2 linked regions of the Salinivibrio kushneri genome follow. The protein of the gene in region 1 binds, or shares a complex with, the protein of each later gene. Links are inferred from orthologs where the notes say so. Each region holds a gene or a part of one and is shown on either strand. Other genes may lie near its edges.

What was found.
Region 2: the proteins of nlpI (region 1) and prc are in contact, whole or in part, in a solved structure (PDB 5WQL), measured with the Escherichia coli proteins. The link is inferred for Salinivibrio kushneri from one-to-one orthologs.

What each region holds. Positions count from the first base shown.
Region 1 is NZ_CP114588.1:2,218,417-2,234,657, reverse strand. What follows is about bases 5,878-8,660. They hold nlpI (lipoprotein NlpI), read right to left. Parts: upstream 7,817-8,660; coding sequence 6,938-7,816; downstream 5,878-6,937. Other genes in these bases: pnp (polyribonucleotide nucleotidyltransferase), read right to left, coding at 7,885-8,660; N8M53_RS10445 (bifunctional diguanylate cyclase/phosphodiesterase), read left to right, coding at 5,878-6,852. Outside these bases: N8M53_RS10475 (TolC family outer membrane protein), read left to right, coding at 1-577; N8M53_RS10470 (OmpA family protein), read left to right, coding at 574-1,176; N8M53_RS10465 (EAL domain-containing protein), read left to right, coding at 1,214-3,148; rimI (ribosomal protein S18-alanine N-acetyltransferase), read right to left, coding at 3,145-3,606; N8M53_RS10455 (DNA polymerase III subunit psi), read right to left, coding at 3,599-3,991; N8M53_RS10450 (GNAT family N-acetyltransferase), read right to left, coding at 4,005-4,409; more of N8M53_RS10445, read left to right, coding at 4,744-5,877; more of pnp, read right to left, coding at 8,661-10,023; prfC (peptide chain release factor 3), read left to right, coding at 10,439-12,028; N8M53_RS10425 (hypothetical protein), read left to right, coding at 12,180-12,326; N8M53_RS10420 (TatD family hydrolase), read left to right, coding at 12,319-13,089; N8M53_RS10415 (NupC/NupG family nucleoside CNT transporter), read left to right, coding at 13,299-14,585; N8M53_RS10410 (XapX domain-containing protein), read left to right, coding at 14,746-14,916; deoC (deoxyribose-phosphate aldolase), read left to right, coding at 15,285-16,061; deoA (thymidine phosphorylase), read left to right, coding at 16,127-16,241. UniProt on the Escherichia coli protein: May be involved in cell division. May play a role in bacterial septation or regulation of cell wall degradation during cell division. Negatively controls the production of extracellular DNA (eDNA).
Region 2 is NZ_CP114588.1:1,382,144-1,398,495, forward strand. The notes cover bases 4,341-7,234. They hold prc (carboxy terminal-processing peptidase), read right to left. Parts: upstream 6,846-7,234; coding sequence 4,836-6,845; downstream 4,341-4,835. Other genes in these bases: N8M53_RS06580 (hypothetical protein), read right to left, coding at 4,341-4,633; proQ (RNA chaperone ProQ), read right to left, coding at 6,863-7,234. Outside these bases: pepN (aminopeptidase N), read right to left, coding at 1-2,439; pncB (nicotinate phosphoribosyltransferase), read left to right, coding at 2,719-3,891; more of N8M53_RS06580, read right to left, coding at 3,983-4,340; more of proQ, read right to left, coding at 7,235-7,519; N8M53_RS06595 (GAF domain-containing protein), read right to left, coding at 7,634-8,092; N8M53_RS06600 (ABC transporter ATP-binding protein), read left to right, coding at 8,169-9,968; N8M53_RS06605 (paraquat-inducible protein A), read left to right, coding at 9,972-11,225; N8M53_RS06610 (PqiB family protein), read left to right, coding at 11,188-13,824; N8M53_RS06615 (S1 RNA-binding domain-containing protein), read right to left, coding at 14,068-14,901; N8M53_RS06620 (TetR/AcrR family transcriptional regulator), read right to left, coding at 15,012-15,638; N8M53_RS06625 (efflux RND transporter periplasmic adaptor subunit), read left to right, coding at 15,873-16,352. UniProt on the Escherichia coli protein: Involved in the cleavage of a C-terminal peptide of 11 residues from the precursor form of penicillin-binding protein 3 (PBP3). May be involved in protection of the bacterium from thermal and osmotic stresses.

The sequences.
Region 1 (16,241 bases):
CCGTGACGGCTCTCGGGCTGCCTACCTGCCAGAGTTTAATATCGAAGTTGACGCCAATTGGAACGATAATGTCAGCGGTGAAGATGGTGCGGGTCCCCCTGATGTGGGTGGGGAAAACAACAATATTCAGGCGATGGTGCGTATGCGTTACAACTTGTTCAACGGTGGTGCTGATCGAGCGCGTGAACGACAAACGGCCTACCAAACCATTGAAGCGCGTGAAATTAATGAAATGGCGCATCGTGATGTGATTGAGGGCGCAAAGCTGGCTTGGAATGCCCGTACCTACCTAGAAGAGCAACGCGATTTTATGCGTCAACATGTTGAAGCGGCGACGGATACCCGCAATGCTTACCGAGAAGAGTTTCGTCTGAATGCACGCACCTTGTTGGATGTGCTGGACTCGCAAAATGAGCTGTTTGAAACACGGCGCGAGTACCTGAGCAAAGAAGCGGATGAACGTTATGCGCAGTATCGTATATTGAACGCAACAGGGCAGCTTTTAGCCTCGCTACGGGTCGATATGCCTGCAAGTTGGGATATAAAGTCTTTGACGGGCCAGGAGCGTGAACAATGAAACAGCTAGGTATCGTTTTAATCACTGGACTATTGCTTGGCGGTTGTGCCCCTCAAAGTGTTCAACCCATGGAAGATTCCCTGACGCAAAGTCGTGATTTAACGGATAGCGATAAAGACGGTGTAATTACCGCTCGCGATCAATGCGGTGATAGCGTTGAACAAGCCAAGGTGAACAATGAGGGTTGCCCAAGTCAGCGTATCGAGAAAGAGTCGTTTGAACTCAACGTGCAGTTTGAGACTGCGTCTGCCCGAGTTCGCGAAGATCAGTACGCGGATATTCGCCGCCTTGCGGACTTTATGCGTCGCTATCCTCAAGCAACTGTGACGATAGAGGGTCACGCAAGCAAAGTGGGCAATGCGTCTTACAATATGCAGCTGTCTCAACGTCGAGCGGAAGCCATTGCCAATGTGCTAGTGAAAGAGTTTTATATTGATAGAAACCGCGTGGATGCGCAGGGATTTGGGGAAACCCAACCGCTGATTGATGACGAGAGTGACCGAGCGAATGAACAGAATCGCCGTGTGATAGCGTCTGTGTCAGGCGAACATGGGGTAATGGAGAAACGATGGACTATATACTCGTCAGAAGAGCAATAGTTCAGCGCGATAACCTAGACATGAAAAGAGGCGTGGAATGACGCTCCATCAACGTGTGCTCTCGTTTGTAATAACCGCTGCCGTGGTCATCCTTTTAGTGACCACGGCAGTGGTCTTTCATTTTGGCGTACAACAGATAGACCGAGAGCAGCAACAATACTCACGTTTATTAAGCCAGTCACTCGCAGAGGCATTACCTGTGGTGCTTGAACAGGGCGACACGCAAAGGCTAAATAAACTGGTTTCTCACTTTATTACCATGCCTCAGGTGGAGAGGATCGTTGTCAAGCCTATGCTCTCCGGAGATCGTCAAGTGTGGGAGTCAGACTCACCGGGTCTGGACGCACCGGGGTGGTTTACACAACTGACGGGACTCAAAACCCGTACCCGCTCTGTCTCGGTGACCAATGGTTGGACTCAGTTGGCACAATTGACCATCGCCATCGCGCCTCAGCGAAAAATTGAGGCCCTGTGGAGTCGGCTTTTACAGCTGGTCCTCGGGTTAACGGCAGTGAGTGTACTGATAAGCTTGGGAGCGTCGGTCATGTTCCTTAGCGTGACAGCACCGCTGGGGGAGCTACGAAAGCGGTTGAAAGCATTAGGTCATGGTGATTTCCACCCCGCGCGAGCCAAGACGCGAGTTAATGATTTGGTGGCCTTACAAAGTGCGTTTAACCTTGCAGGTCAGCAAGTGGCCAAAGTGCAGCAATCGCAGCAAGAAGAATTGGTACGCTTGCGCGATAAATTGATGGTTGACCCTGTCTCAAAGTTACCCAACCGAGGCTACTTCCAGCATCAGTTACAAAGTTACATAAAAGACGGTGTGGGTTGTACGCTCGTGCTGATCGAAGTCTCTTGGTTATCGCGACTGCGTGCACGTTATGGTTACCAATATCGTGATCAGTGCTGGCGTTTGTTGGGAGAAGCGTTAACACAAGGGGAACTCGCACAAAGCCATCAATTAGTGGCGCGTCTAAGTCATAACGAGGTCGCAATACTGCTGACGATTGATGAAGAGAGCTTAGTGCGTCGCTACTTGAGGCAACTGTTACGCGCGATAAACCAAGAGCTGGAGCATATTGCTTTGCCCGTTAACCAAGGGTTCCATCTTGGTTTAGCGCAAACCCGTACAGATGATACGGCCAGCTTGATGGCCAAAGCGGATAATGCTTTACAACAGGCAAAGCGCCAAGATGATGTATATTTCTGGCCTTCTGACGAGCAAGCTGACGGTCGTACTCGAGAGCAATGGCGGCAGATATTGCTTGATGCGCTGAATAAAAACCCACTCGCGCTTTATGCCCAGCCGGTTCGCCATCGCGATAATCAACATAATTGGCACCAAGAGGTGTATGCGCACCTTTGGGTAGATGAGAGTTGGTTGGCCGCGGGGCAATTGTTGAATCGTATTTCAATGTACGCGCTGGGTGAAGAGTTTGATAAGCATGTGCTGACCAGGGTCGATGAATACGTAAAGGCTAACTCAGTTACTGATAAGTTAGCCGTCAACTTGACGTTAGAAAGTGTTAAAAGCCAAGCCTTCCATGATTGGCTACAAAACTATCTGTTGAAAACCTACTTGGCCAATAAATTGACGTTTGAGGTGGCTGAAGCCGCGGTGCATCAAGACCCAGAGGCTTGCCAAGCGCTGTTTCAGCTCGTTCGTAAGCAAGGCTTTGAGGTCGGTGTGGATCATTTTGGGCGTGATATGGATAACGTTGATTATATTAAAAATGTCGATCCAGACTACGTGAAGCTCGATATTGGCTTTGGCCAGCCCTCGAGTGATGTTGACGATGTGTTCATTCGCATGCTGGTGAATATTGCCGCTTCTCGGGAAATTAAGGTGATTGCTACGGGAATCGAGCAGTCAGAGCAGCATCAGTATTTTCATCAGTTGGGCTGCCAAGGATATCAGGGATATATTCTTCCCCCCATTCGCCTTGATAGTGAGCACGAGCATCGCGACTAAGTCAGTCGCTTTTCCATTATCCACGCATCTTCACGGTGACCGTCGGCACAGCGGTAATACTCTTGCCGGCGGTGAACTACTTGGAAACCATGCTTGTGATAAAGTGCTTTGGCAGGCAGGTTACTCTCTCTTACTTCTAACCAAATACTGTCCGCCCCAGCATGACGCAGTGTCGTTATCATCCCGTTTAAAAGTATCCATCCCCATCCTTGCCCCTGATAATCAGGATCGATAGTGATATTCAACAGCTCGCCCTCTCCCGCGATACAGCGCGCATAAAAATAACCGATGATGCTTGAGGGCGTAGTGGGCAAGCGCAGCACGTAGTGATAGTCAAACCGGTGAGGCGAAACCGCCAGTTGTGGCGCTGACCATGGAAAGTGGTGGGCGCGCTGTTCGATAGCGGTGATCCTCTCAATATCGTCATGATCAAGCGGGGTAATCTGGTAATCACTCATACTGACAGATTTGACGCCAAAGATCGCGCTTAGCCATCGGGTTATCGTGCATCTGCGCTAAGGGCTGTGAGTACAAGCTTTTCACTCCATCGACAATCACCTCGACAGGACCAATATACCAACACCAGTTAAGGTGATGTTCGCCAAGGGCTGGCAACGCAGCGTGGGGAAGTTGAAGAGCCTGTTCAGCACCTAATTTCATGCTTTTTAGGATGTTGCCAAATAGCCACGCGTCTTGATCACTGAGTACGTGATCGCAGACCAGCAATAATTGGCAATGGTCGGGCAATTGGATCACCTCTTGTTCACGGCCGTATATTTCTGGGTGTCGCAACTGCCACACATCGAGATCCATGGCTTGTAAACGCTGGATATCTGTTAACATGGTTTGCTGACTCTCACGTTGAAGTCGCGGCAGCGAGTTGTTTATACCACCAAGTATCGTCCGGATCTAAGGGAGCAAATTCCGCCTGTTCGGCGGCGTCACTAGGCGCTATTTTTAACAGGCTATAGCCCAGCTCAAACAAGGTAGACTCAGCCTCGTCTAACAGCGGCATCACCAAGTCTGCATCTGGGCTGTGCCACAACGTAATTTCTTGGGTGTTATTGGCAGTTTGAGCATCGGTGACGGCAATGTGCCCCAATATCTCTCCCATATCATCGGTCGCAAGGAGAGAGAGCGAGATCTGACCCGTTTCGCGCAGCTGTTGGAGCTGGTCGGCTTGCATGGGGCGCATTAGCGTCTCTCGCCACCAACCGTCTAGACGAACTAGGTCGGCGGGCGCTTCTGTACGAATCATCATCACAGAGGTAGTGGTTATTAAATGGTGTAGCCAGAATAACGGATTCCCGATCCCGTGCAAGAGGTGACTGCCATTTGTGTTTGATGCTTACGCAGCCAAATGCATAAATAGTCAGCAAATTGTGCAATATGGCGACACAGTCTCCCTTGTTTACTGATTTTGAGTCCTTTATCTATTTTTACAGTAAAATATGCGGTATATAGTGAGAAAAGCTTGAACCCATGACGCGTGCCTCATAAAGTGCTACTGACAACAAAGTTAAAAGTGTCTAATATGTGAGACGCTTGTCTCGCCAATGAGATGGTCGAGAGTGATTCCCAGATGTGAGCTTTTCATGCCAATATCGTCGTTAAATGATTGGTTCTACTGCTTAACCGATAATAGTCCGTTTCTTTTTGCCATTCTCGACAGCAATGATTGCTACCTTTACGCCAACCAACGCTACCGCGAGCTGTCTGGCTTGGCCTTGCCGTCATTAAAGGGGTTATCTGATATCGATACCCTAGGCGAGGCTTTTTATCAGTCGGTCAAACCGCATTATGACAAAGCCAGACGTGGTGAATGCGCGGAAGGAGAGGTGTTTCTTACTGACAGCTACCATAGTGCTAGCTTTCACTTCAGTGTCGCACCATTGGCAAATATCGCAGATGAAAGCGGTAAGCCCTGTGTGATTTTTCATGCCGCGGATACATCTGAACGCCAAGTATTAGCCAGTGCGCTCGAAGAGGTGGAGGAAAAATACCACCGTCTTAGTCAACTTATCGATGACGGCTGCTGTGTGGTTGAAGATGGTTGTATATTATCAGCGAATCCTGCGGCGGCAGGGTTACTTGGCGTCGGTAGTATCGACGCGTTGATCGGTGAACCCTTATCAGACTATCTCGTGTCGCCAGAGAAGGAGGCGACCACCATTGACAGCCTATTGCATGCACCGCATGAGCAAGGTGTGTCGGTGGTGAGTGCAAAAAACAATGCGTCGCTGATGGTAAGCCAATCACCGATCCATCTTTTGGGCAAAAAAGCGCATATGTTACGCCTACAACCGACAATGATTGACTCGTCGGTTAAGCGCTTAAAACCCACCGACAAAGAGGATGCCAGCAAAGTCGGTGAGCAACAATCCGCTTATACGGATGCATTAACAGGTCTTTATAACCGCTACGGGTTTAGTCGAGAGCTGGATAGGCTGATAAAGGCTCAAACACCATTGGCTATGCTGTACCTTGATGTTGATAATTTTAAAAATATCAATGACTCTCTCGGACACCATGTTGGTGACCGTGTGCTTCAGGATATCGCTCAGCGCTTACGTGCCTTGCTCTCTGCGGATACCATTATTGGCCACTTAGGCGGTGACGAATTTGCGGTATTGCTTCCTAAGCCAGCAACGGAAGACGCGCCTGATCAGCTGGCTGAGAAAGTCGTCGGGGCGATTAGTCAGCCTTTCGAATTGCACTATTTTAGTAAGTATTTGGCGTGTTCAGTGGGGATGGTGCGTTATCCCGATGATGGTAAAGACGCGCGTCAGCTGCTGCAAAATGCGGATACCGCAATGTATGAGGCCAAAGAGCAAGGCCGAAACCGTGTGGTCGCCTATCATGACAGCATGAGTAAAGAGGCACGGATGCGGCTTTGGTTGGAGATCGAGCTGCAAAAAGCTTTACAAAATAATGGGCTGGAAGTGTGGTATCAACCTAAGGTCAGTGCCAGTGATTACCGTATCAACGGTGCTGAAGCCTTGGTGCGTTGGAAACATCCTATCGAAGGTTATATCAGTCCTGGACGTTTTATTCCGGTTGCAGAGCGCTGTGGCCTGATTGAAGCGCTCGGGCGTCATGTGATGCGCGAGGTTTTTCAAAACGTGCGTCGCTGGCGTCAACAAGGCATGCTGCCGGGGCGAGTGGCGATTAACTTATCGCCAGAGCAATTTAGCAGCCCCAAGCTGACCGAGCACATGGAAAAGCTGATTAAAGCCACGGGAGCGAAACCAGAGGATATTACTTTTGAATTGACGGAAAGCGCGGTGATGAAAAACGATGAGCATGCGCTGAATATGCTCAATGCGATTAAATCATTGGGCTTTGCGCTCTCGATTGATGACTTTGGCACCGGCTACTCATCCTTGTCATACCTTGCCCGTTTTCCGCTTGATGAGCTTAAAATTGACCGTGCGTTTATTCACGATATGGACGCCTTGAGTAAACAGGTGACACTGGTGGAAAGCATCATTCACCTCGGACGGGCAATGGAAATGACCGTGGTGGCAGAGGGAGTTGAAACCCGTCAGCAGGCGTCGGTACTCACTAACCTGCACTGTGACACCATTCAAGGTTATTATTTTCACTCGCCCATGCCCAAGCATGAATTTGAAAAGCTATTGCTGAAAAGTAAGCCTAACAGGCAACCACCACAGGCACTGGCGCCCAGTGCGCAGACAAGTTGACCGATGCCTATTGGTATCAACCATGATCAAAAATAGAGCAGCGAGCCTGCTCTATTTTTGTTTTGAGGCGCTATCGAATGAAAGACTATGGTCGACGGTAGGCGATCCGGTTGAGCTCAAGTAACGCATAGCGGTGCTCGACAAACTCATACACGTTGCCCGACATGGCAAGCTTATACAATGCCACGGCGCGATCGTTGTCCCCTTGGAATTGATAGCGTTTAGCAAGGTAAAAGTAAGCTTCGCATAAGCGTTCTGCGAGCAGTTCATTATCTTCACCTTGCGAGGCAAGTTGCTCAAGCAGTTCACGCTCGCTGAGCTCACCGAGGTACATATCGACAAGCTGCCAGCCCCAACCCGCGGCCTCCGCATTTGCTTTTCGGGTAGCCAGCGCTTGCTGTGCCTTGGTTTCCCCCTTCCAGTCGCGCTCCACCAAATAAAGCCAAATGAGACGATAAGGATCGTCGCGGTCTTCTTGGTAGTGATGGAGTAAGTCTTGATGGGCTAGGCGATAGCGACCGCCGTAGTACAAGGCGATCCCACGATTACGCGCGGCATAGCTGTGACTGTTATCCAGCTCTAACGTGGAGTCAAAGGCCTCGTAGGCAGCATCATAGTGACCATTTTGGGTAAAATAGACCCCAAGAATATTGAATACATCAGGTTGGTCGGGCTTTAGCGAGAGAGATTGGTTAAAATCCAGCCTTGCCAAATCGCGCATCCCCAGGCTGTCGTGCATCAGTCCACGCTCATAATGCAATTGAGCGCGTGCGTCGTCACTCAAATCATTGCGAGCAAGCAGTTGATCAATACGTGCCAAGTGCACTTCCTGCTGCAGGGTGGGCTGTAAAGGGACGGCCATAGGAGGAAAGGTCCACTGGCTGGTACAGCCTGTTAAAAATAACAGCGCCAGTATCGCCATAGGCTTGAAAAATATTGCCCGTGGCTGAATAAAAAAGGTCATGAAGGCGCATCTCCGTGTAAAAAAAAGGGGGCCTCAGCCCCCTTTATACCATGAATGACGATATGACTTTAAGCGTCAGTGCTTGGTGCTTCTTCTGCTGGCGCAGCATCAGCAGCGGGAGCTTTTTCAGCCGCTGCTTCTTTCATGCTCAGACGAATACGACCTTGACGGTCAACTTCCAGCACTTTCACGTCTACTTCTTGGCCGATTTCGAGGTAATCAGACACCTTCTCAACGCGCTGATCAGCGATTTGAGAAATGTGAACCAGACCATCTTTGCCGCCAATCACTGAGACGAAGGCACCGAAGTCAACGATACGCTGAACCTTACCGGTATAGATACGGCCCACTTCGACTTCTGCAGTGAGTGCTTCGATGCGTGAAATGGCATCTTTGGCAGCTTCACCGTCGGTGGCCGCAATTTTCACGGTACCGTTGTCGTCGATTTCAATGGTGGTGCCAGTTTCTTCGGTAAGCTGACGGATCACGGCGCCACCTTTACCAATGACATCGCGGATCTTGTCTGGGTTGATGCTCATGGTGTGGATACGAGGCGCGAACTCAGAGATATCGTCGCGTGCCGAGCCAATGGCTTGGTCCATCACATCCAGGATGTGTAAACGTGCGCCTTTGGCTTGGTTCAATGCAATTTGCATGATCTCTTTAGTGATCCCTTCGATTTTGATGTCCATCTGCAAAGCAGTGACACCGTCATCCGTACCGGCCACTTTAAAGTCCATATCACCGAGGTGATCTTCATCACCCAAGATGTCGGAAAGCACAACGAAATCGTTGTCTTCTTTCACCAGACCCATGGCGATACCGGCCACTGATTTTTTCACCGGTACACCGGCATCCATCAGTGCTAGAGAGGTACCACATACTGACGCCATTGAAGACGAGCCGTTTGACTCAGTGATCTCAGAGACCACACGCAGTGTGTATGGGAATTCATCTTGGCTTGGTAGAACCGCTGCAATACCGCGCTTCGCTAGGCGACCATGGCCGATTTCGCGGCGCTTTGGTGAGCCAACAAAACCGGTTTCACCCACGCAATAAGGAGGGAAGTTGTAGTGCAGCATGAAGCCTTCTTGGCGCTCACCCATGATAGAATCAATGGTTTGCGCGTCACGCTGAGTACCGAGTGTGGCGGTGACCAAAGCCTGTGTTTCACCACGGGTAAACAAGGCGCTGCCGTGAGTACGTGGTAATACGCCAGTACGCACGTCGAGGGCACGAACCATGTCTTTCTCACGGCCATCAATACGTGGTTCACCCGCAATGATGCGGCTACGTACGACTTTCTTTTCTAGGTCGCCAAGCATGCCTAGGATTTCACGCTCATCCAAGGTCTCGTCTTCGCCGAGTAGTGCAGACACCACTTCCTGCTTCACCTGACCAATTTGCTCGTAACGGGCCATTTTTTCAGTGATTTGGTATGCCTGAGCCAGTGGGCCTTGTGCCATTTCAGCCACACGGGTTTGTAGCGCAGCGTTAACTTCCGGCGCTTGCCAATCCCAAGTAGGCGTTCCCACTTCGGCGGCAAATTCTTTGATTGCGTTGATCGCGGTTTGCTGTTGCTCATGACCAAACATCACCGCTTGCAGCATTTGCTCTTCGCTTAGGCGATCCGCTTCTGATTCAACCATCAGCACGGCGCCTTCAGTACCCGCGACCACAAGGTCAAGCTTGCTGTCGTCTAGCTCAGCAGGGCTTGGGTTAAGCACGAGTTCATCATTGATGTAGCCGACACGTGCTGAGCCGATAGGGCCGTTGAATGGGATCCCTGAGATGGCCAGTGCGGCCGAGGTACCTAGCATGGCAACGATATCAGGGCTAACCGCTGGGTTAACAGATACCACGGTTGCGATAACCTGCACTTCGTTTTTGAACGAGTCCGGGAATAGCGGGCGGATAGGGCGGTCAATCAGACGTGCGGTCAGGGTTTCTGACTCAGAAGGGCGGCCTTCGCGCTTGAAAAAACCACCTGGGATTTTACCCGCGGCGTAGGTACGCTCTTGGTAGTTGACGGTCAATGGGAAGAAGCTTTGGCCTTCAGCCGCTTCTTTTTTACCGACCACAGAAACGAATACCGAGGTATCGTCCATGCTGACCATGACAGCACCATTGGCTTGACGTGCCATCACGCCAGTTTCCAATGTGACTGTATGATTGCCGTATTGGAATGTTTTTACGATTGGATTCACAGATTATTTCCTTGTTGCTAAGGGATAAACCCGTTGGTTTATCTCACTAAGTGTCGGCTTTCAGCTGCTCACCATCGCGACTAATGACACCACGCTGCGCGGGTGTTTGGCCTTCGTGGGCAGTATGCTGTCAATAGTCGCGACCTTATGGTCGACGTTGTTGACTGTGTTACAGCTGAAAGTGGCGCTAATTATACACGTGCTTGGCCGATAACGACACCACGAGGCAGTCGATTGGCAACATTTGTGATGTGCTTGGCAAGCAAAATTGACCCTAACGGATACAGATAACAGTGCCAAGTCAGATTTGTGAATTGAAGCTGACTACAAGATCAGCGAAAATACGCCACTTTTGTGAATGACCCTCTCAGCTGGCGCCTGATTGCCGCCTGAAGTCAATAAGAAGATAACCTTTATGTCAAATACACTGCTGCAACAGGAAGTTGATAAACGCCGCACCTTTGCGATTATCTCGCACCCAGATGCGGGTAAAACCACCATCACGGAAAAGGTGCTGTTATTCGGACGTGCCATTCAAACGGCAGGAACCGTGAAAGGGCGTGGCTCTAACCAACATGCCAAGTCTGATTGGATGGATATGGAAAAAGAGCGTGGTATCTCTGTGACCACTTCTGTGATGCAATTTCCTTACAATGACTGCTTGGTGAACCTGCTTGATACGCCAGGGCACGAGGATTTCTCAGAGGATACATACCGGACACTGACTGCCGTCGATTCGTGTTTAATGGTGATTGATGCGGCGAAAGGTGTCGAAGATCGTACTCGCAAGCTGATGGAAGTCACGCGCTTACGCGATACCCCGATTATCACCTTTATGAACAAACTTGACCGTGATATTCGCGATCCGATGGAGCTGCTCGATGAAGTAGAGAGTGAACTCAACATCGCCTGTGCACCGGTATCGTGGCCGATTGGTTGCGGGAAAGGTTTCCAAGGTGTCTATCACATTCATCGGGACGAAAGCATCCTCTATCAATCAGGGCAAGGCCATACCATCCAAGATGCGCGTATCATCAAAGGCTTGGACAACCCTGAGCTCGATGAGGCGATTGGTGCCGACATTGCGCAAGATTTGCGCGATGAGTTGGAGCTGGTGATGGGGGCGTCACATGAGTTTGACCATGAGCTGTTTTTAAGCGGTGAACTCACGCCCGTTTTCTTCGGGACCGCATTGGGTAACTTCGGCGTGGATCATATGCTGGATGGCTTGACTGAGTGGGCACCAAAGCCCATGGCGCGCCCAACCCATGACCGCGAGGTCAGTGCCGACGAGGAGAAATTCTCAGGGTTTGTATTTAAAATCCAAGCCAATATGGATCCACGTCACCGTGATCGGATCGCCTTTATGCGTATTGTCTCTGGTAAATACCAGCAAGGCATGAAGCTGCGCCATGTACGTTTAGGTAAACAAATCAATATTTCCGATGCGGTGACCTTTATGGCAGGGGATCGGTCACGGGCTGAAGATGCGTTTGCGGGTGACATTATTGGCCTACACAATCATGGCACCATTCAAATTGGCGATACCTTTACCCAAGGGGAAGATCTGAAATTCGCAGGGATCCCCAACTTTGCCCCAGAGCTGTTCCGCCGGATCCGTCTCAAAGATCCACTACGTCAAAAGCAGCTGCTTAAAGGTTTGATTCAGCTGTCTGAAGAAGGTGCGGTACAGGTGTTCCGTCCGCTACAATCGAACGACTTAATTGTCGGTGCGGTCGGTGTGCTCCAGTTCGATATGGTGGTGGCACGCTTGAAAGCCGAATACAACGTGGATGCGTTGTATGAGCCGATTAATGTGGCCACTGCGCGTTGGGTGGAGTGTAAGGATGAGAAGAAGCTGGACGAGTTTCAGCGTAAAAACCAGGCGAACTTAGCCTTGGATGGTGGTGATAACTTGACGTACATTGCGCCGACCATGGTTAATCTGAACCTCACGCAAGAGCGCTTCCCGGATATTGAGCTCAGAGCGACCCGCGAACACTAAGCGGCAGGGGTGAGGGCCGGATCGCCTAGTGTGATTAAAAACTCGTACCGGATAGAGGTGACACTCTCCTCGTTCGCGCCATGCTATACTGCCGTCTGTAACCAGACGGCTTTTTTAATGGCACAAGGTTTACAAAACAAGGATGCCAATAATGATGATCGCGCGTATTAAACGTTGGGTGGCACGGTACGATGCTTGGTGTCAGCAAATGGGACTTGGCGAGGATAACCGTCGTAGCTGTGTGCCTATCAAGCGTTCAGAAAAAACACCATCTACACCAACGTCTCAGCATGATTGATACCCATTGCCATTTTGATTTTTCTCCGTTTCGTGAGGCGCCAGAGTCATATTGGCGGGCGGCACGCGAAAGCGGTGTGACTCGGATGGTGATCCCCAGTGTTAGTGAGGATAACTGGTCGGCGGTGCTGTCGTTGACTGAACGCCTACACGGTGTGTATGCCGGATTGGGGTTACACCCGTGTTTTCTCGATGCTCACACTGACGACAGCCTGGGTAAACTTGAGCGGGCATTGGCCTTGCGTCCTGCGCGCTGTATCGCCGTCGGGGAAGCGGGGCTCGACTTTTTTGTCGCGAACCAAGATACCGCACAGCAGCGCCAGCACGCGCTATTGGAAGGGCAGCTTTGGCTCGCTCGCCACTATGATCTCCCCATTATTCTGCATAGCCGTAAAGCGCATAATCAATTATTACGCATGGTCAAAGCCTACCCAGGTGTACGAGGCGTATTGCATGCGTTCAGTGGTAGTGAACAGCAGGGTAAACAGTTTATTGATGCGGGCTTGATGCTCGGGGTTGGCGGCACCGTCACCTATCCGAGAGCCCAAAAGACCCGTCGCGCCATCGCGCAGTTACCGCTCTCCAATTTAGTGCTTGAAACCGATGCCCCCGACATGCCTTTAGCTGGATTTCAAGGAAAACCGAACACCCCCTCTCAGGTGTCAAGGGTCGCTGATGTGGTTGCAGAGTTAAAAAGCTGTGATAAAGATCATCTGGTGGCTGAAACATCAGACAACGCTGAAAGATTGTTTGGCTTTGATTGAGCGGGAACGGGCAAAAGACAAACGTTTGCGGTTGCATAAGCTCACAAAACTAGATCAAAGTCATACTTATTGATGCATTACAAAATAGTTTTACAGCGAACTGTGATTGGAATATTACTTTAATGTGACTGCGATGCGTATAATCTCTCCCGGAAACCAAATTCCACTTTGTCGAGACGCCAACTTTTTACTTTGAGGATGCCAATACTATGAGCCTGCTGATGAGCGTGATCGGGATGGTTGTACTGCTAGGGATAGCTGTTCTTCTTTCCGATAACCGCAAAGCCATTAACCTCCGTACCGTGGGTGGCGCATTTGCTATCCAACTCTTTTTCGGTGCTTTCGTACTGTATGTCGATGTCGGACGTGACATTCTGTACGGCGCATCACAATACGTTGCTAACGTCATCGCATACGGTGACGAAGGGATCAGCTTCATCTTTGGTGGACTGGTTTCTGACAAAATGTTTGAACTGTTCGGCGGTGGCGGTTTCGTCTTCGCCCTGAAAGTTCTCCCTGTTATTGTCTTTTTCTCATCACTGATCAGCGTGCTTTACTACCTGGGTATTATGCAGGTTGTGATCAACGTGCTCGGTGGTGGCCTACAAAAAGCACTGGGTACATCACGTGCCGAGTCTATGTCAGCAACCGCTAACATCTTCGTTGGACAAACTGAAGCGCCTTTGGTGATTCGCCCGTTCGTGCCTCGCATGACGCAATCAGAGCTGTTCGCGGTAATGTGTGGTGGCTTGGCCTCAGTCGCAGGTGGCGTACTGGCGGGTTATGCCTCTATGGGTGTACCGCTAGAGTACTTGATTGCGGCATCATTCATGGCCGCACCAGGTGGTCTACTGTTTGCGAAAATCATCAAACCTGAAACTGATGAGCCGGTCGAGCAAATGGCTGACGCGACTGCTGAGGGTGCAGAGAAACCAGCGAACGTGATTGACGCAGCTGCAGGCGGCGCATCATCAGGTATGCAACTGGCGCTTAACGTCGGTGCTATGCTACTTGCGTTCATTGGTTTGATTGCCCTGATCAACGGCATGTTAGGTGGTATCGGTGGCTGGTTCGGTTACCCAGACATTACGCTGGAGCTGATCTTGGGTTACCTGTTCGCCCCGTTTGCGTTCCTTATCGGTGTACCATGGGAAGAAGCGGTGGTCGCAGGCTCTTTCATCGGTCAGAAGATCGTGGTCAACGAATTTGTGGCTTACCTGAACTTCACTCAATACCTTGGTGACGGTGCGCAAGTTGTTGCAGCAACCGGCATGGAAATGACAGAGAAAACCAAAGCGATTATCTCGTTTGCTCTGTGTGGTTTCGCTAACTTGTCATCTGTGGCTATCTTGCTGGGTGGCTTGGGTGGCCTCGCGCCAAACCGTCGCCCAGAAATTGCGCGCTTCGGTGTGAAAGCGGTGATCGCCGGTACCTTGTCTAACTTGATGGCGGCGACCATTGCGGGTCTATTTGTGACCTTAACCCTGGCGGGCTAATCGTCTTATTGCGGTAGCACACAGTGTTAAGCAAAACGCCACACAGGCTGCCTGTGTGGCGTTTTTTATTGGGCTTACGTAGTGAATGTGCTTCACCCCCCGTCCTTGCTGAGGGGTGTATACTCATCAATAGAGGCTTGTTACAACATAAGGTAAAACCATGCAGGAAATTCTTCTCGCCCTCGTGGCCGGCTTTTTAGTGGGCGTATTGTTTAGCGCGATAAAACTCCCCATCCCCGCACCACCGGTTTTATCCGGTGTGATGGGTATTGTCGGAGTGTATTTAGGTGGCGTCGGCTATCAGTGGATTGTGGCGCGTTTTTTCAGTTAGAAAGATTGGTTCTACCGCGCAACAGTGTATTTTTCAACATAAACGGTAAAATCTAGTTTTGCTGAAACGGCGTTGGTAAAATAAGTGAACGCCGTCAAAGTTTGCTGGCGCCACAATCCTTATTTTCCTCTCATGGTTAGCAACAAGGTGTGGCTAGCCCCAATCGGAAACGTCCAACGGCGAACCCGCAAATACCCAGGTATTTGCACGCGGCAACAAGGATGGTTGGTTGAAGGCGGCGCGATGTCCAGCCTCAAACTTCATGGAGCCAAGTCCGCTGAGCAATGACCGGCGAACAAAGCTGGTTGTTAATACAGTGGCCAACCCTACTACCTGTTTGGCAAAAGAATGAGGACTGGAGATATCCAATGAACGAATTACAAACCGCGGCCCTACGCGCACTAAAACTGATGGATCTGACCACACTGAACGATGATGATACCGATGAAAAGGTGATCAGCCTGTGTCAGAACGCGAAAACCGCCGTTGGCAACACCGCAGCCGTTTGCATCTATCCGCGCTTTATCCCTATCGCCAAGAAAACATTGCGCGAGCAAGGCACCCCAGAGGTGCGTATCGCGACCGTGACCAACTTCCCTCACGGTAATGATGATATTGATATTGCGGTGGCAGAAACGAAAGCAGCCGTCGCTTACGGTGCCGATGAGGTTGATGTGGTTTTCCCATATCGCGCGCTGATTGCAGGTGACGAACAAGTAGGTGCTGAGCTGGTCAAACAATGTAAAGCCGCGTGTGGCAGCGATGTATTGCTTAAAGTGATCATTGAAACCGGTGAACTGAAAAGCGAGACACTGATCAAACGCGCCTCTGAGATGGCCATTGATGCAGGCGCAGACTTTATCAAAACCTCTACGGGGAAAGTGGCGGTCAATGCCACCCCAGAAGCAGCGGAGATCATGCTCAACGTGATTAACGATAAAGGCGTGGCTGAGACTGTTGGCTTTAAACCTGCTGGTGGCGTACGCACGGCGGAAGACGCGCAACAATACCTCGCGATGGCAGATCGCATTCTCGGCGAGCAATGGGCTGACAGCCGCCACTACCGCTTTGGTGCATCGAGCCTGTTGGCAAACCTGTTGCACACCTTAGGCGAAGGTGAAAAAGCAGCAGAAGGCGGTTATTAACCGTTGATTGTCACTCGGCACCACGGGCAAGCCGAGCCTTGCCCACTGGACGGTAAGGAGGATGCATGATCTTACCTCAAGAGATTATTCGTAAGAAACGCGACAACATCGCGTTGAGCAAAGAAGAAATTTACGCGTTTATTCAAGGTGTCGCCGATGAGTCGGTCTCTGAAGGGCAAA
Region 2 (16,352 bases), 840 kb from region 1 along the record:
GAGTATCACTAGAATCTCTTTCAAAAACCGGTAGCCACTGCCGTCTTTAGCGTGGAAGCGCGCAGGGTTTCGGTTGCAAAAAGCGCCCACTAAGCTGCGAACACGATTGGGGTTTTTAAGGGTAAAGGCCGGATGATCCATTTGTGCTCTAACTTGGTCAAGGGCATTGTCTGCTGGATTTGCCCCTTGCAGCATGAACCATTTATCCATCACCAACCCATCGTGCTGCCACTTATCACTGAAATCTTTCATTAATGGCTCACGGCAGGGTAACTGCGCCGTATTAGCAGCGTTCAATGCGGCCATGGTATCCGTCATGTTGTTCGCATCTTGATAATGGCGCTCTACCTGAGTGTTGCCATTTTCGGAGTGGGCGAGATAACTCAAGCACGCGTTACGCAGCGCGCGTTCACCGATGGCTTTGTGGGTGATTTGATACTCGGGTTGGGCATACTGACGGTATACCGCGTCAAACTCATCAACCATGTGATCCGCAAACTGCTGCTTGAACGCCGCCATCACCTGATGAATAGCATCAACGTCAACAGTATCAAACCACCCTGCCACTTCGGTTTCACTTGGAAGGTTAAGCACTTCTGCAATCAAAGCCGGATCCGTGTTGTCACTGAGTAGTACGCCACGGAACGCATCAATCACAGACAGAGGTACATCAATGGGCTGTTCGTTTTGTACCCGTGCGACGTTCGCTTTAATGTGTTTGGCCAATAAGCTCTGACCCGCATCCCATCGCGCAAAGTCATTCTGGGCATGTTGCAATAAGAACGCCAATTCCTCATCTTGATAATCGTGATCCAGCTTCACCGGCGCCGAGAACTCGCGCAGCAGTGATAGCACAGGTTGCTGATCAACCTCATCAAAAATAAAGGTTTGCTCTGTCTCGGTTACCGCGAGCACATTGGAAACGCTCTCACCGTGACGCTGTAACTTAATCACACTACCATCACGACGATACAGCTCGATATCTAATGGGATATAAAGCGGCAACTTCTCCTGTTGATCCGCCGTTGGCGGGGTGTGCTGAGACACATGCAGTGCTAATTGTTTGCTATCAGGATCATAAGTCGATGAGACGCTGAGCACTGGGGTTCCCGACTGGCTATACCAACGACGGAACTGGGTCAAATCAATCCCAGAGGCATCCTCCATCGCTTGAACGAAATCATCACAGGTTGCTGCGGTACCATCATGGCGATCGAAGTAAAGCTTGACCCCTTTTTGGAAGCCTGCTTCACCTAAAATAGTATGCATCATGCGGATAACTTCGCTGCCCTTCTCATACACCGTCAGGGTGTAAAAGTTGTTCATCTCGATCACCTTCTCCGGTCGAATCGGATGAGACATAGGGCTGGCATCTTCAGCAAACTGTGGGCCACGCATAATGCGTGCGTTATTGATACGATTAACCGAGCGCGAGCCTAAATCAGACGAAAATTCTTGGTCTCGGAATACCGTTAGCCCTTCTTTAAGGCTTAGCTGGAACCAATCACGGCATGTCACTCGGTTCCCGGTCCAGTTATGGAAGTACTCATGACCAATGACCGCTTCGATGCCAAGATAATCGGTGTCGGTTGCGGTTTCTGAGTTTGCCAATACATATTTGGAGTTAAAGATGTTTAAGCCTTTATTCTCCATGGCCCCCATGTTGAAGAAGTCAACGGCAACGATCATGTAGATATCCAGATCGTATTCAAGATCGAACCGATCCTCGTCCCATTTCATTGCGTTTTTGAGTGAGGTCATCGCGTGATCGGCACGATCCAAATTGCCTTTATCAACAAAAATTTCCAAGGCCACATCTCGGCCAGATCGGGTAACGAACGAATCGCGTAACACATCAAAATCACCACCCACCAGCGCAAATAGGTAGCTGGGCTTGGCGTAAGGGTCATGCCATTCAACCCAGTGTCGGCCACCTTCCAATTCACCAGACGCGATCTTGTTACCATTGCTGAGTAAGTATGGATAGTTTGCTTTATCCGCAATCACCTTAGTAGTAAAGCGCGCTAACACATCGGGACGGTCGAGATAATAAGTGATCCGGCGAAATCCTTCCGCTTCACACTGGGTGCAGTACGCCCCGCCCGAGATATAGAGCCCCTCTAACGCGGTGTTGTTTTCCGGGTCAAGCTGGGTTTGGACGGTTAATGTGAACGCGGCGGGAACGTCTCGAATAATCAGTTTACCCGCTTCTTCACTGTAAGCCGTCCAAGGGTCACCATTGATATCTAAGCGTACCAACGTTAGCGCGTCACCGTCTAACACGAGATCCGTAGCGTTATCATTTAGGCTTTTTACCTGGCTAACGGCAGTCACCAGGGTGTTGTTCGGATTGAGATCAAACTCAAGATTGATATCTGTAATCGTGAAATCCGGTGCACGGTAATCATCACGGTATTTGGCGGTGGGTTGTTGAGACATGTCGTTTCCTTTTTATCGAGTGTACCTCAGCCAACGAACTGTATTCATTCGCCCAAGGGCGATTTTTGCATGCCATACCATACCGCGGCTTGGCATAGATGACTATAGATTTAACAATTTGTTATCAAATGTTTGCGTTTACATCCAATAAACACTGCATAATGTCAACGCAGCCTGCCAATCCGGACTGAAATATAATGTGACGACGGTTAAATTTTATAGAAATTGCGGTACTATGGCGCTCATTTCGTTTTGTAACCCGTAAGGCGTTCACCACGCATGCACAATCCGATCATTACATCGCTTTTGGATACTGATGCTTATAAAATCAATATGCAGCAAGCTGTATTCCATCATTATCCTGATGTCCAAGTTACCGCGGACTTTTACTGTCGCAGTGATGAAGACCTATCTTACCTATGTGAGCAAGTGGTTGAGCACATCAATTATCTGGCCACACTGCGTTTTCAACCCGACGAGCTTGATTACCTCGCCGCTCTCGGCCTATATCACACCGACTTTTTGACGTTTTTATCCCGCTTTCAATTCGATCCTGACCAAGTGGCTGTTGGCGTTGAAGACGGCCAACTGGCCATTCACATTAGCGGGCCTTGGCAAGAGGTTATTCTGTGGGAAGTACCTTTGCTCGCTATCATTTGTGAGTTGAGAAATCGCGCCTGCTACCCTCATCACACGGTCAATGACGCGCTTGCGCGTCTCGATGATAAGCTTACACATCTACCAAAGGATGGCTTTGCTGAAGGATTTCAGTTAGTGGACTTTGGCACACGACGACGGTTTTCTCGTGAGGTGCACCAAGCGGTAGTGACTCGCCTACACGCTATCTATCCGCCTTTACGAGGAACATCTAACGTATGGTTGGCCAAGCAGCTTGGGCTCACGCCTGTTGGCACTCAAGCACATGAATGGTTTCAAGCGCACCAACAACTCGCTGGTCAACTCTCCGACTCGCAGCAACTGGCATTGCAGGTGTGGTTGCAAGAGTATCCGGAAACTCTGGGTATTGCGTTAACCGACTGCATTAACATGGACGCTTTTTTACACGACTTTGATCGTTCACTTTGCCACGCCTTTAGCGGGTTGCGCCATGACAGTGGTGACCCTATTACCTGGGGCGAAAAGGCGCTTGCGCATTATCGGGAACAGGGTATTGATCCCAAGGACAAAACGCTGGTCTTCTCCGATAGCCTAACATTGGCCAAAGCGGTGCAGATTTATCAACATTTTGCCGATAAAGCCACAACCTCATTTGGAATAGGGACACAGCTAACCTGCGATCTGCCCAATGTGAAAACACTCAACGTGGTAATCAAACTCACCAGTTGCCAGGGCAAGCCGGTCGCTAAAATATCTGACGAGCCCAATAAAGCTATTTGTAAAGACGACAACCACCTATCCGCATTAAAAGCAGCGTTTAAATTGCCTGAGTGATTCTCCCAGTTAATCATTCGCTCACAAAAAAGGTCGGTATTATCACCGACCTTTTTCGCTCAAATCTCTCCTACTGATAATATAACCAGGGCTATCTTTGCCGTTGCAGCACCGCCTCCATACCAAATACGTCATTGGTTAAACGCAATGTGTCAGAGGCAAGTTGATATTGTGATGAGTGACGCCCCTCCTCGTAAATCAGCATTAGGTTATCACCTTCCACCAAATATACACCGCGGTGGGTAATGGAGCGGCCATCGTTACCGCGAACTTGCATCGCAAAGAGGAAGTCAGGGCGAAGTTTAAGCGAGACACCATCTACTTCTTCACTCACATCATCCCCTTCAATGCTGTTTGAGCGCCACACGCCCGATAGATCGTCAGGTAGCAGTTTGGTAAACACGGCTCCCTGAAGCTGCAATTGATTATGGTTTAACTGGTAGGCATGCACTTGATCAGCTCCCTGCCCGTCGTACAACCTTAATGCTTGATGATTCACCGCATAACTGCCTGTAGCGGTCTCGAGCTGCCCATCACGACGTAACATATCAATACGAAATTCATAGTGAGAATTAAAAGAGAGGTTAATCGCTTTGTAAGGGTGGCTGGCAGTTGAGTCTTCCTCAGCACTAAACCAATACCATTGACCAAGCAGTAACGGGACATCAAATCGCGCTAAGTCGTCACCCCGTACTGGCAATGCCACCACTAAGGTCAGAAAAACACCCAATAAGCAACGCATACCTTCCCCCTCATTGGCAATGATGCCTTAACGATAAGGTTAGACTGACTTCTCAGTTTTATGCATTTTTTTGAGTAAGATCTCGTTTTCTAATGGTTAACACCGCCTAGCTGTCACCATAACGTCATAAAAAAAGCCTAGGCGAACTGCCTAGGCTTGGGATTCCGATGCCGTTCTAAAAGACCGTATGCCGTACTGACGCTTAGCGGCTGGCTGAAAGAAGGTTAGCCAAATCTTTTGTGATGCTCGCGGCTTCATCTAAGTATGCATCTGGCTCTTCGTAGTCTTTAGGTACATCGTCGAGCGTTTTGAAAGGAGGCTCTCCGAGTGCTTCCTGACGCGCATTCAACCGCGCTAAGCGCTCTTCGTCTTCCCGATCCATTTCTTTGCGGCGTTTTTCCTCATTCAAAGAGATCGTATTTTGATCTTTCTCTTCTTGGTAACGTGCAATGTCTTGGCGAATGAAGTCGAATTCGCGATCGTCTTTGATTCGCGTTTTATGCCTCTCACTCAACGTGCTTACCAGCGACGAAGACAGCGACCTTGGTTGATAATCCGCTTTTTCAATCCGATCCCAAGGTAGTGCATTCTCCTCAACACTCTCGCCTGTTTCATCCGGCGAGACGGGTGAAGGGAACGTAATATCGGGCACCACACCTTTGTTTTGGGTACTGCCACCGCTAACTCGATAAAACTTTTGGATCGTGTACTGCACATAACCCAGCGGCTTATCAAATAAATCGTAGATATGATTCAAAGAACGGTGCTGCTGTACGGTCCCTTTACCAAAAGATTGCTCGCCAATCACCACGGCACGCTCATAATCTTGCATAGCGGCCGCGAAAATCTCCGAAGCGGAAGCGCTGTAGCGATTAATCAATACCGTCATCGGGCCGTCATAAAAACGTTTACCGTCCGTATCACTGTTGACTTTCACTCGCCCATAGCTGTCTCTGACTTGTACGATAGGCCCTTTATCAATAAATAAGCCACTGAGCGCCGTTGCTTCACTCAGCGCACCACCACCGTTATTTCGCAAGTCTACGACGATACCGCTGATACCCTTTTCTTTGAGGCTCGCGATCTCTTTTTTGGTGTCATCAGCCAGCCCGACGTAAAATCCGGGTACTGTTAATACGCCGACTTTTTCATCACCGCGCTCGATCACTTCAGATTTTACCGCACGATCTTCTAAGCGTATTTTATCACGGGTAAGTGTGACGTTGTAACTTTTAGCGTTCGCCCCTTCGGGTAAGATCTTCAGCTTAACTTCACTGCCTTTAGGGCCTTTAATCAGCTCGACCACATCGTCCAATCGCCAGCCAATCACATCAACAATGGCTTCGTCTTCTTGGCCCACACCAATAATACGGTCGCCGGGTGAAAGCTGTTTGGACTTGGATGCAGGACCACCGGCCACGAGAGAACGAATCACTGTGTATTCATTTTTTATTTGCAACACCGCCCCTATCCCCTCCAGGGATAAATTCATTTCCGATTGGAATTGCTCAGCATTGCGTGGGGATAGATAGCTAGTATGTGGGTCAACTTCACGCGCGAAGGCATTCATGTAGACCTGAAACACATCTTCGCTATGGCTTTGCGTTAAACGCTTCAAGGCGCTGTTATAACGCTTGCCTAGGGTCTCTCGGATTTCTTCATCCTCTTTCCCCGTCAAGCGCAGGTTCAAGGCATCATTTTTAACCCGTTTATCCCAGATAGCATCTAGTTCGGCCTCGTCAGCCGCCCATGGCAGCTCCGTGCGATCCAGCACCATGCTCTCATCGGCGGAAAAATCAAAAGGTTTATCCAACACTTTTAATGCGTACTGGTATCGCTCAAAGCGCTTTTTCAATACACGATTGTAAATGGCATACGCTGCTTCTGTCTCACCCGACTTAAGTTGGTCATCTAAGCGTGTTTTCCAGCGCGATAGGCGTTCAACATCATCTTGGGTTAAAAACACGCGGTTGTAGTCGAGTGTCTCCAAGTAGCGATCAAAAATCGCCGCCGAAAAAGCGTCGTCCAGCGCAAACTGCTTATAATGAGAACGAGTAAATCGAGAAGTTACACGCTTGGAAGCGGTTTCGTGTTGGGGTTCAGCGGACAGTGAAGGTAGTTCACTGAGTTGGAAATTGGCTTCTACAGCCTGGGCAGAGGCTGCCAGCATCAAGCTGGCAGCGATAGCCGAAACGCGGCGTCGACAAAACATGCGTCGAGGAGTCTCCTTTAGGCGCTGAGGTGCTCCGCTTTTACTAACATGGTTAACCCGTTAGTCAGGCGAACACGCACCTCATCCTTGTTAATTTCAACAATGGTCGCTGGCAGATTACCGTTGCCCATGTTCACATTCACGTCTTTACCTACGACAACATCGTTGGCGCTGAGTTCGCGACGTGGCTCACTCTCTTTCTTAGTCATTTTAGCGGGCTTTGGTTTACTTGTACGGCCTTTCGCTGATTGCGCGGCCGCCTTCTTACCTTTTGGTGCAGTCTTACCCGCATTTTTCGCCTGGCCTTCTGACTTTTTCGCTTGTTGCTGTTTACGACGCTCTGCCGCACGCGCTTTGCTTTCTGACAAGGTCTGCGCAGCATGGTCGATATGCTCTTGCTCAAGCTCGCCACACGCATTGCCATCAAGATCAACGCGTGACGCCCCTGGTTTCACGCTGTGCAGATAACGCCAGGAAGACGTGTACTGACGAAGCGCGGCGCGCAATTGGGTTTTGCTTACCTTGGGATCGCCTTCAAGACGTGTCGCAAGATCTTGAAAAATACCAATTTTTAATGGCTTGGCTTCGCCTTCAACAGTAAAACATTTAGGGAAACGTTCAGCAATATAGGCAATGACTTCTTTGCTGTTCGCGAGCTTTTCAGTATTTTCCATGTTTTTTCCTGGCCTGCTGAGGTTGACCACAGCAGCGTATCTACGTGTATTTAAGTATGAAAGTGGTGCGTATTATAGATACCTGATATGAAAAAACTACCAAGATTGGCGAAATCACAAGTGTTTTTGCATTTCTTTGACCAAGGTAGCCAGTCCATGTTCATCTTCTTGGTCAAAGCGACCGATACTTGGGCTATCAATATCCAGTACTGCCTGCAATTGGCCATTAACCCGAACAGGTACCACAATTTCAGAGTTACTCGCCGCATCACACGCGATATGTCCTTCAAAGGCATGCACATCTTCCACTCGCATCACGGTATCTTGGCGGTAGGCGGCGCCACATACCCCTTTATCATAGGGAATGCGTACACAGGCTGGTTGACCTTGAAACGGACCGAGCACCAGTTCTTCTCCCTCGTCGAGATAAAAGCCTACCCAATTGATATCATCCAGTTGGCTGTTTAATAAGGCGCTCACATTGGCAAGTTTGGCGATAAGGTTCGGTTCCCCTTCGCATAAAGCAACCGCCTGTTGCGTTAACAAGCGGTAAAAATCAGCTTTGTTTTCCATAAATCACTGCATCTCAAACAACAAGACCATTACAATAGAAATAATCCAACGACTTTTCAATTGAGTATCACTATTTATGATCACTTGGCGCTGGCTTCTTGACCAAGCTCGTCCTCATCGCACCCGGCTCATTTGGGCAAACGTGGTTGCGATTGCGGCAACCTTGGTCAGTGTCCCTATCCCGTTGCTCATGCCGTTATTGGTCGATGAGGTGCTGCTAGACAAGCCAGACTGGGGACTTGAGGTTCTCAACACCCTGCTTCCCACGAACTGGCAGCACGCCGCCGTTTATATCGCCTCTGTATTGGTGATTGTGGTGTTAATGCGTGTGATTAGCCAAGGGCTCAATATTTTGCAAAGCCGCCAGTTCACGCTTGTCGGCAAAGCGATTACCTACAAGATTCGCCAGCACTTGATTGCCAAGCTCGGGCGGATCAGTATGCGTGAATACGAATTACGCGGGAGTGGCGGCCTGACGTCTCACCTTGTCACCGACGTCGAAACCATCGATAAGTTCATTGGTACCACGCTAAGCAAATTTATCATCGGTATATTAACCGTGACCGGTACCGCTGTGGTCTTGCTATGGATAGATTGGCGATTAGGTTTATTTATCTTGCTGATCAACCCTGTTGTCGTCGCGCTAAGCCGTGCACTAGGACAGCGTGTTAAGCACCTTAAAACCCAAGAAAACCAATCTTTTGAGCGTTTTCAGCAGCGGTTGGTTGATACCCTTGATGGCTTATATCAGCTTCGCGCCGCCAATCGAGAGCGTGAGTATTTGCGTCAACTCGACCACAGTGCCAGTGAGATTAAAAACAGTGCTGACAAATATGCTTGGCAGTCCGAAGCGGCAGGCCGTTTATCGTTTCTGATGTTCTTGATAGGTTTTGAGCTCTTCCGCGCAGTAGCAATGGGTATGGTCTTTTTCAGCGATTTGTCGATTGGTCTGATGTTTGCGGTGTTTGGCTATTTGTGGTTTATGCTCGGGCCAGTGCAAGAGCTGCTCGGGATTCAATTTGCGTGGTATAGTGCTAAAGCCGCGATGACACGTATTAATGAGGTTTTACAACTGTCCGAAGAGCCTCGTCGACCTGCAGGCATTGATCCAAGTCGTATCACCGCCTACACACAGGCCTCAGGCTTAACGGTCGAGATTGATAATCTACGCTTTTCCTACGATGAGGACAAATCGGTACTCAATGGTTTGAGTATGCATATCCCTGCCGGCCAGCGTGTGGCATTGGTCGGTGCCAGTGGCGGCGGAAAATCAACCCTCATTCAGTTGCTGTTAGGACTGTATCCGGTAGAACAAGGGGATATTCGCTTTAACGGCCACTCGATTAACCATGTCAACATGGATGCCCTCCGTCATCAAATTGCCGTGGTATTGCAACAGCCAGTGCTGTTTAATGATACGTTGAGAAACAACTTATGCTTGGGGCGTCATCTTGCCGACACCACGCTGTGGCAAGCTATTGAGCACGCCCAATTGGGGGATGTGGTGACACAACTCACCGACGGGCTCGATACACCACTTGGTCGCCAAGGGATCCGTTTATCTGGCGGTCAGCGACAACGTGTCGCGATTGCACGAATGCTCCTGAGTGACCCTAAACTGGTGATCTTAGATGAAGCAACTTCCGCGTTGGATACCGCCACCGAGCGCGCATTACATCAAGCCATGCAGACATTTTTGGCGGGGCGGACGACCTTGATCGTTGCTCACCGCCTCTCTGCGGTAAAGGAAGCAGACGTGATTTACGTACTTGATGAAGGGCAAGTCACCCAACAAGGTACGCATAGCGAACTTGTTAATGCGCCAGGTGTATATCAAACCTTGTACGGGCAAATACAACAGGCAGCGGGAAAGTAAACCATGGCACAGACATCAGACAAACCATTTACCACCTTCCAACCATTGGTCAGGTGTTCGGGGTGCGATCTGGTGTTACAGCCATGCCAGACAACTTATGACCACCTTGCTATCTGTCCACGCTGCTCAACCAAACTGGCGCATGGGAGGCGCTTGTCGTTTAATGGTGAAATCGCACTAGCGCTCACTGTATTGTTGCTCTTCTTGCCCGCGCACCTTCTTCCCCTCCTCTCAATCGATTTGTTGGGGAAAACCATCACCACATCGGTGCTAACCGGCGCATCGCTACTCTGGTCTCAGTTTCCTTTTGTCGCCAGTTTGGTGGTGTTTTGCGCATCATTGGCACCGCTCGTTTTTACCTGTGCGCTACTGATCATGCATCTATCACGGCGCCGACAAGCCATGCGATGGTTTCGTCCTGCCGTTAAGGTTATTGCTCACAGTCGTCATTGGGTAATGGCCGACGTTTTAATGGTCAGTTTGGCCATTGCTTGTTTTAAGATTCAAGATTATGCCACCTTACACTTCTCACTCGGGCTGGGTTGCTACGCCGTCATCCAAATTCTGCTGTCTATCTTACTCGTACGGGTGAACACACAAAGGTATTGGGATGCGTTTGCTCAGCCAACGCCTCTTGCCAATCATGCATCTGTGGTGCGCTGCGACCACTGCGGACTGACGCAAACCTTCAAGCAAGACACCAAATGTCAGCGATGTGATCAAGTGCTCCATCCTCGCGTGATACGCAGCGAACAAAAAACCTGGGCCTGTTTGATCACTGCTACCATTTTTCTGTTTCCGGCAAACCTGTTCCCAATCTCCATTTTGTTCTCCAACGGCATTCGGCTTGAAGACACCATTTTTTCTGGCGTCGCGAGTCTGATTAATAATGGGATGCCTGGCATCGCAGCGATCATTTTTACTGCCAGTATCGTCGTGCCGGTCGCCAAAATACTTGGACTGAGTTTGATATTGATAAGCTTACGTTGCACCACGTCTATCACGCCTCGTCAGCATATGTGGTTATATCGCGGTGTTAAATGGATTGGAAAATGGTCAATGATGGATTTATTTGTGATTGCGTTTATGGTCGCCTTGGTCGATCGTGGTCGCATTATGGATTTTATGCCTGGACCGGGTGCCATTGCCTTCGGCTTAGTCGTGGTATTAACCATGCTTGCCACCGAATTTCTTGATACGCGTTTGATATGGGATCATCATGAGCGACAAACAAGACATACCCTCACCGATCGTTAAAACCAGTTATGGCCTTTCTCCATTGTGGATATTGCCGGTGCTGGCCTTACTGATGGCCGCTTGGCTGCTGTTTCAATCCATCAGTGAGGCGGGGCAACGGATTCAAATCCTATTCAGTGATGCGCAAGGGTTAGAAGCCGGCCAGACCACCATCCGCTATCAAGGGTTAGAAGTGGGCAAGGTACGCAATATTACCTTGGCGGATGACTTAGACGGTATCTACGTTGACGCCAATATCTATCCAGAGGCGACGCAACTGCTCACAAGTGGCACCGAGTTTTGGCTTGTAAAACCACGCGCCTCGGTCACTGGGATCAGTGGCCTGGAAACCCTAGTATCTGGAAACTACATTGCACTGCAGCCAGGTGATGGTGAGTCCAGTCTTTCCTTTGTCGCTCGCAATGAGCCGCCAACCGATATGGCAGAGAAAGCCGGAACCACCGTCAAGCTACACGCACCGACGTTAGGTTCATTAAATGTCGGTTCGCCTGTTTATTACCGCAAAATTCGCGTTGGTGAAATATACAGTTATCGACTTGATGAAGACGCACAAGGGGTAACGCTCTCGGCATTGATTGAGCCACCATTTGCCCATCTCATCAAAACGGACTCGCGTTTTTGGTCAGTCAGTGGTTTGAAAGCCAATGTTGATGTATCTGGCGTCGACGTACAGCTAGACAGTGTCGCCAGTTTGATAGCCGGAGGCATTGCCTTTGACTCGCCTGACACCAGCCCACGCTCTGATACCGCTCGCTCTTTTAAGCTTTATCAAAGCCTTGCACAAGCAGCGCGAGGTCAATCAATACAGATAGCTCTGCCTGCGCAACACGGCCTTCCCAAGACCGGCGCTAAAATCACGTATCAAGGCCTAGAAGTCGGCGAGATAACCCGTATTGAGGTAAGAAAAAACCAGCCACGTCCGATTGCTCACGCACAGATTGATCCCAGTATGACGTGGTTGCTCAATCAAGAAACGTATTTTCAGGTTGAACAGCCGCAAATTGGCTTTAGTGGACTAAAAAACCTCGGCAACCTGGTGTTAGGTAACTATTTAGCCCTCAACCCCGGCTCCCAAGACGCCGACAAAGCCAAACCAGACCATATATTCACCGCCCGCACCTGGCACCAACAGCAAAAGCAACTCACCAATGCGCTCACAGTCACCTTAACCGCAGACGATGCCTACGGTTTAACTCAGCACACCAAAGTATTGCATCGCGGCATTCAAGTGGGCTTTATCGACCGTGTTGATCTCAATGAAAGTGACACTGTCACGGTAAAGGTGGTGATTTATCCAGAATATCGCCATTTGGTGAAGCAACAATCGCAATTCTTTATCCTTGGTGGGATCACTGGCGAGTTCAGTGGTGAGGGCCTCAATGTGGTCGTGCCAGCAATGGAGCAAATTGCTGATCCGGCGTTAAGCTTTACCAGCGAAGGAGCAAAAGGCGTTAAAAAGACGTATCCGCTTTACACCTCCCCCATTCAAGCGAAGCACGCCAAACAAGATGCACGCGGTGAAACACGTTTCACCTTGATTGCCAGTCGCATGCCCAGCGTGAGTGAGGGAAGCCCAGTGATGTACCGAAATTTCGTGGTCGGCCACGTCGAAGGGTATCAACTTAACGGCAGCAGTGTGTCCATCGCCATTACGGTGAATAATCGCTATAAGCATCTGATTAATCCGCAAACCGTATTTTGGAATCAATCGGGGCTGGATATCAAAGCCAACCTCAGCGGTGTCGAGATTAATACAGGCTCGTTACGCTCACTGGTTAACGGTGGTATTGCGTTCGGCACCATGCCTGGTATTAGTAATAAACGAAACGGAGATTGGAAGCTTTACCCCTCAAAGCAAGAGGCTGCTCAATACGGTGTTGATATCAGGTTGACGGTTGACCAGGCCAACGGCGTGAAAGTGGGTAGCGCGATCCGTTATCAAGGGGTCGATGTTGGCGAGGTGATCACCCTAAGCCCTAATTTCGAACAAGAAAACGTAACCATTCAGGCTCGCCTCTACCCTGAATACAAAACTGCGCTTGCGCGAAGCGGTAGCTATTTTTGGCTGACTCAACCTGTGCTCAGCCTCACCAAAACAGAGAACTTGGACTCGCTATTTGGCACCTATATCTCAGTGGTTCCCGGAGAAGGTGACTTCACCCAACAATTCACCCTTCATGACTCGCCCAAATATCCAAAAGGGCTGACACTCATCCTGGAAAGCGACGCGCGCCACTCTATTGCCCCTGGCACACCCGTGTTACATCGCGATATAGAAGTGGGTATAGTCTCTAATGTCCAGTTGGGCGAGCTGTCGGATCGTGTGGTCTTCGAACTACAAATCGCACCGCAGTTCGCACATCTTGTCCGTGAAAACACCGTATTTTGGAATGAATCAGGGGTCGACGTATCTATTGGCTTGACGGGAGCGGACCTGAAAAGTGGCACCATTGATAGCTTATTAAAAGGCGGGATTGCGTTTTCGACGCCAGACGACCAACCCCTACAACCGATCGCAACTAATCAACGTCATTTCTTATTGCATAGCGAGGGGAAAAAAGCGTGGCAAGCATGGCGAACCGCCATTCCAAAGCCATAACCGCTCGTGCAAAGCGGCCATTGATAGGCTCGCTAAAAGCAAATCAGGGATCTCGCCGTCTTCGCCAGGTCCCTGATAATACCTTTTATTTCACAAAGTCGTGTCACAAACTGGCATATCACTATTGATAGACTACACTTTAGTAATCACAACCTAAATATTGGCATATGGCTCCTTGAGCCTTTTCCCTGAACCCGGAACAGGACGTTCCGGGTCTTTTTTTAACCTCGCAAGGTGACAGTGTCACTTATTGAGGTAAATCCCGTCCGCTTCGATACGAATTTTACGTTGCTTGTAAAGCCCGCCCAACGTCTTTTTAAACGTGGCCTTGCTAGTACGAAAGAACGCGAAAATAGCGTCGGGCGAGCTCTTATCATTGAGCGGTAAAAAGCCCCCTTTGCTCTCAAGTGTCTTCATCACTTTGTCACTCAAGTCATCAACCCGCGCCTTGCCGTGCTTTTGTAGAGCAAGATCGATTTTGCCGTCCTCACGCACGGTTTTTACAAAGGCACTGAGCTTTTTACCGATAAACAGCTTCCCGAATGCTTCAGCGCGATAAATAAGCCCCCAGTGCTGATTATTCACCACACACTTAAAGCCGAGATCAGTGATATCCGTAATGATTACCGACACTTTATCGCCCGCTTTTAACCGCGGCGTATCCTCACTGATAAACTTATTAAACTTGCGGCTAGCAACAATGCGTCCAGATGCCTTGTCGGTATAAACCCGTACCACATAGGGTTTCCCCTCCTCCATGCGCGTACGTTGTTCGCTAAAGGGCACCAACAAATCCTTGCTTAACCCCCAATCGACAAACGCACCGACCGAATTCACGCCAACACAGCGCAGTGATGCAAACTCGCCCACTTGCACATACGGTGTTTCAGTGGTGGCAATAATGTCATCTTCGGAGTCAAAGTAGATGAACACATTGAGCTCGTCACCGACACGGGTATTCTCCGGCACATAACGCGTCGGCAGTAAGATATTACCGAAGTCATCACCATCAAGGAATACGCCGAAGTCTGCCTGCTTCACCACTGATAGTTTGTTGTATTGCCCTAGTTTAATCATTGTCTCAGCGCTATAGAAAATAATGCCTGTGAGTATACGCAATTTGCGTTTAACTTGCGTCTCTTATTGGTCTAGTCGATGGAAAAATCGGCAAACGTCAGTGTTCTTTTTCAAGAAGACACCCCCTCTAAAAAGACCGCCAACTGTTGATTGATCAACGTATGAATATCCAACGGACTAAAGTCAGCAAAAAGAATTTGCCAGACAGCGGATACAATCGGCGCACCGGCTAAGAGCTGAGGACAGAGATCCCCGGTACCCGGTTTAAACTCACCTGTTTTCTCCCCCTCCTTTAGGCACTGCTGAAAAGCGCGCATCCCTGGGGCGACAATGCTGTTGTAGTAAAATGATCGGATAGCGGGGTTACTTGGCCCTTCAGAAATAAGCAGCCTTAAAATAACCTGAAAGTCATGCCCTGATAATAATTGACCAAAGGCGTTGACTTGCTGACGCAGTCGCTCTGCGGCACTCGTGGTCTCCCCCGCTGCAACATGCTTTACCTGCTCGAGTGCGGGCTCTACAACATGCCGGACAACACCATGAAAAAGCTGCTCCTTGTTTTTGAAGTATAGATATACCGTACCTTTCGCGACCCCTGCTTGCTTGGCAATATCATCAATGCGTGCTCGCTCAAACCCATGCTGATCAAACGCGGCTAGCGCAGCATCAATAATATCTTGCTGCCGTCTCACCTGAGATCGAGACAATGCCTTCGAGGCTGTTGAATCTTGCTCCATATCATCACCTTATCCGACCTATCAAACCTAAATATTACCAGTGACTGGCTGGTCATTGCAAAAAAATGACCAGCCAGTCATTGCAAAAAATGACCAGCCAGTCATTGCAAAAGTGACCGACAAGTCATATTATGACCAGATAGTCATTAAATGACCATTTAGTCACTTAAGGATCAATGGTTCATTAACGTACTCAGAGACGTTATTGGTGTCGGCCGCAGAGGGAGAAACGCGATGGCTATAATCACTAAGCAAACCATAAAACTCGTGTTCTATAGCGGGTTGTTGCTGAGCGTCATTGGCTTACTCAGTGGTTGCAAGCCAAAAAATGAGGCGCCAGTGCCTTCTCCTCGTACGGTCGAGGTGATACCCATCAAGCTGGGCGATCAATTGAATCAATACAGCAGTGGGCGCCTTCAGGCCGCTGAACAAGCCGATCTTTCCTTTGAAATCAGCGGTAAAATCCGCACCCTGGATCTTGCGTTAGGTCAACGAGTAAAAAAGGGTCAGAAAGTTGCCAGACTTGATGCGCAAGCACATGAGCTCAATGTGGAGATGGAAAAGTCAAACCTTCAAGCGGCCCAAACAGAGTTCAATGATGCTTCTCGCCAGTATCAACGGCTGGCGGCGCTGTTCGCCCAAAAACTCATCTCAGCCTCGGCCGTCGATGAAGCAGAAGCCAGGCTCGAGCGCGCGACAGCACAGGTATCCCGT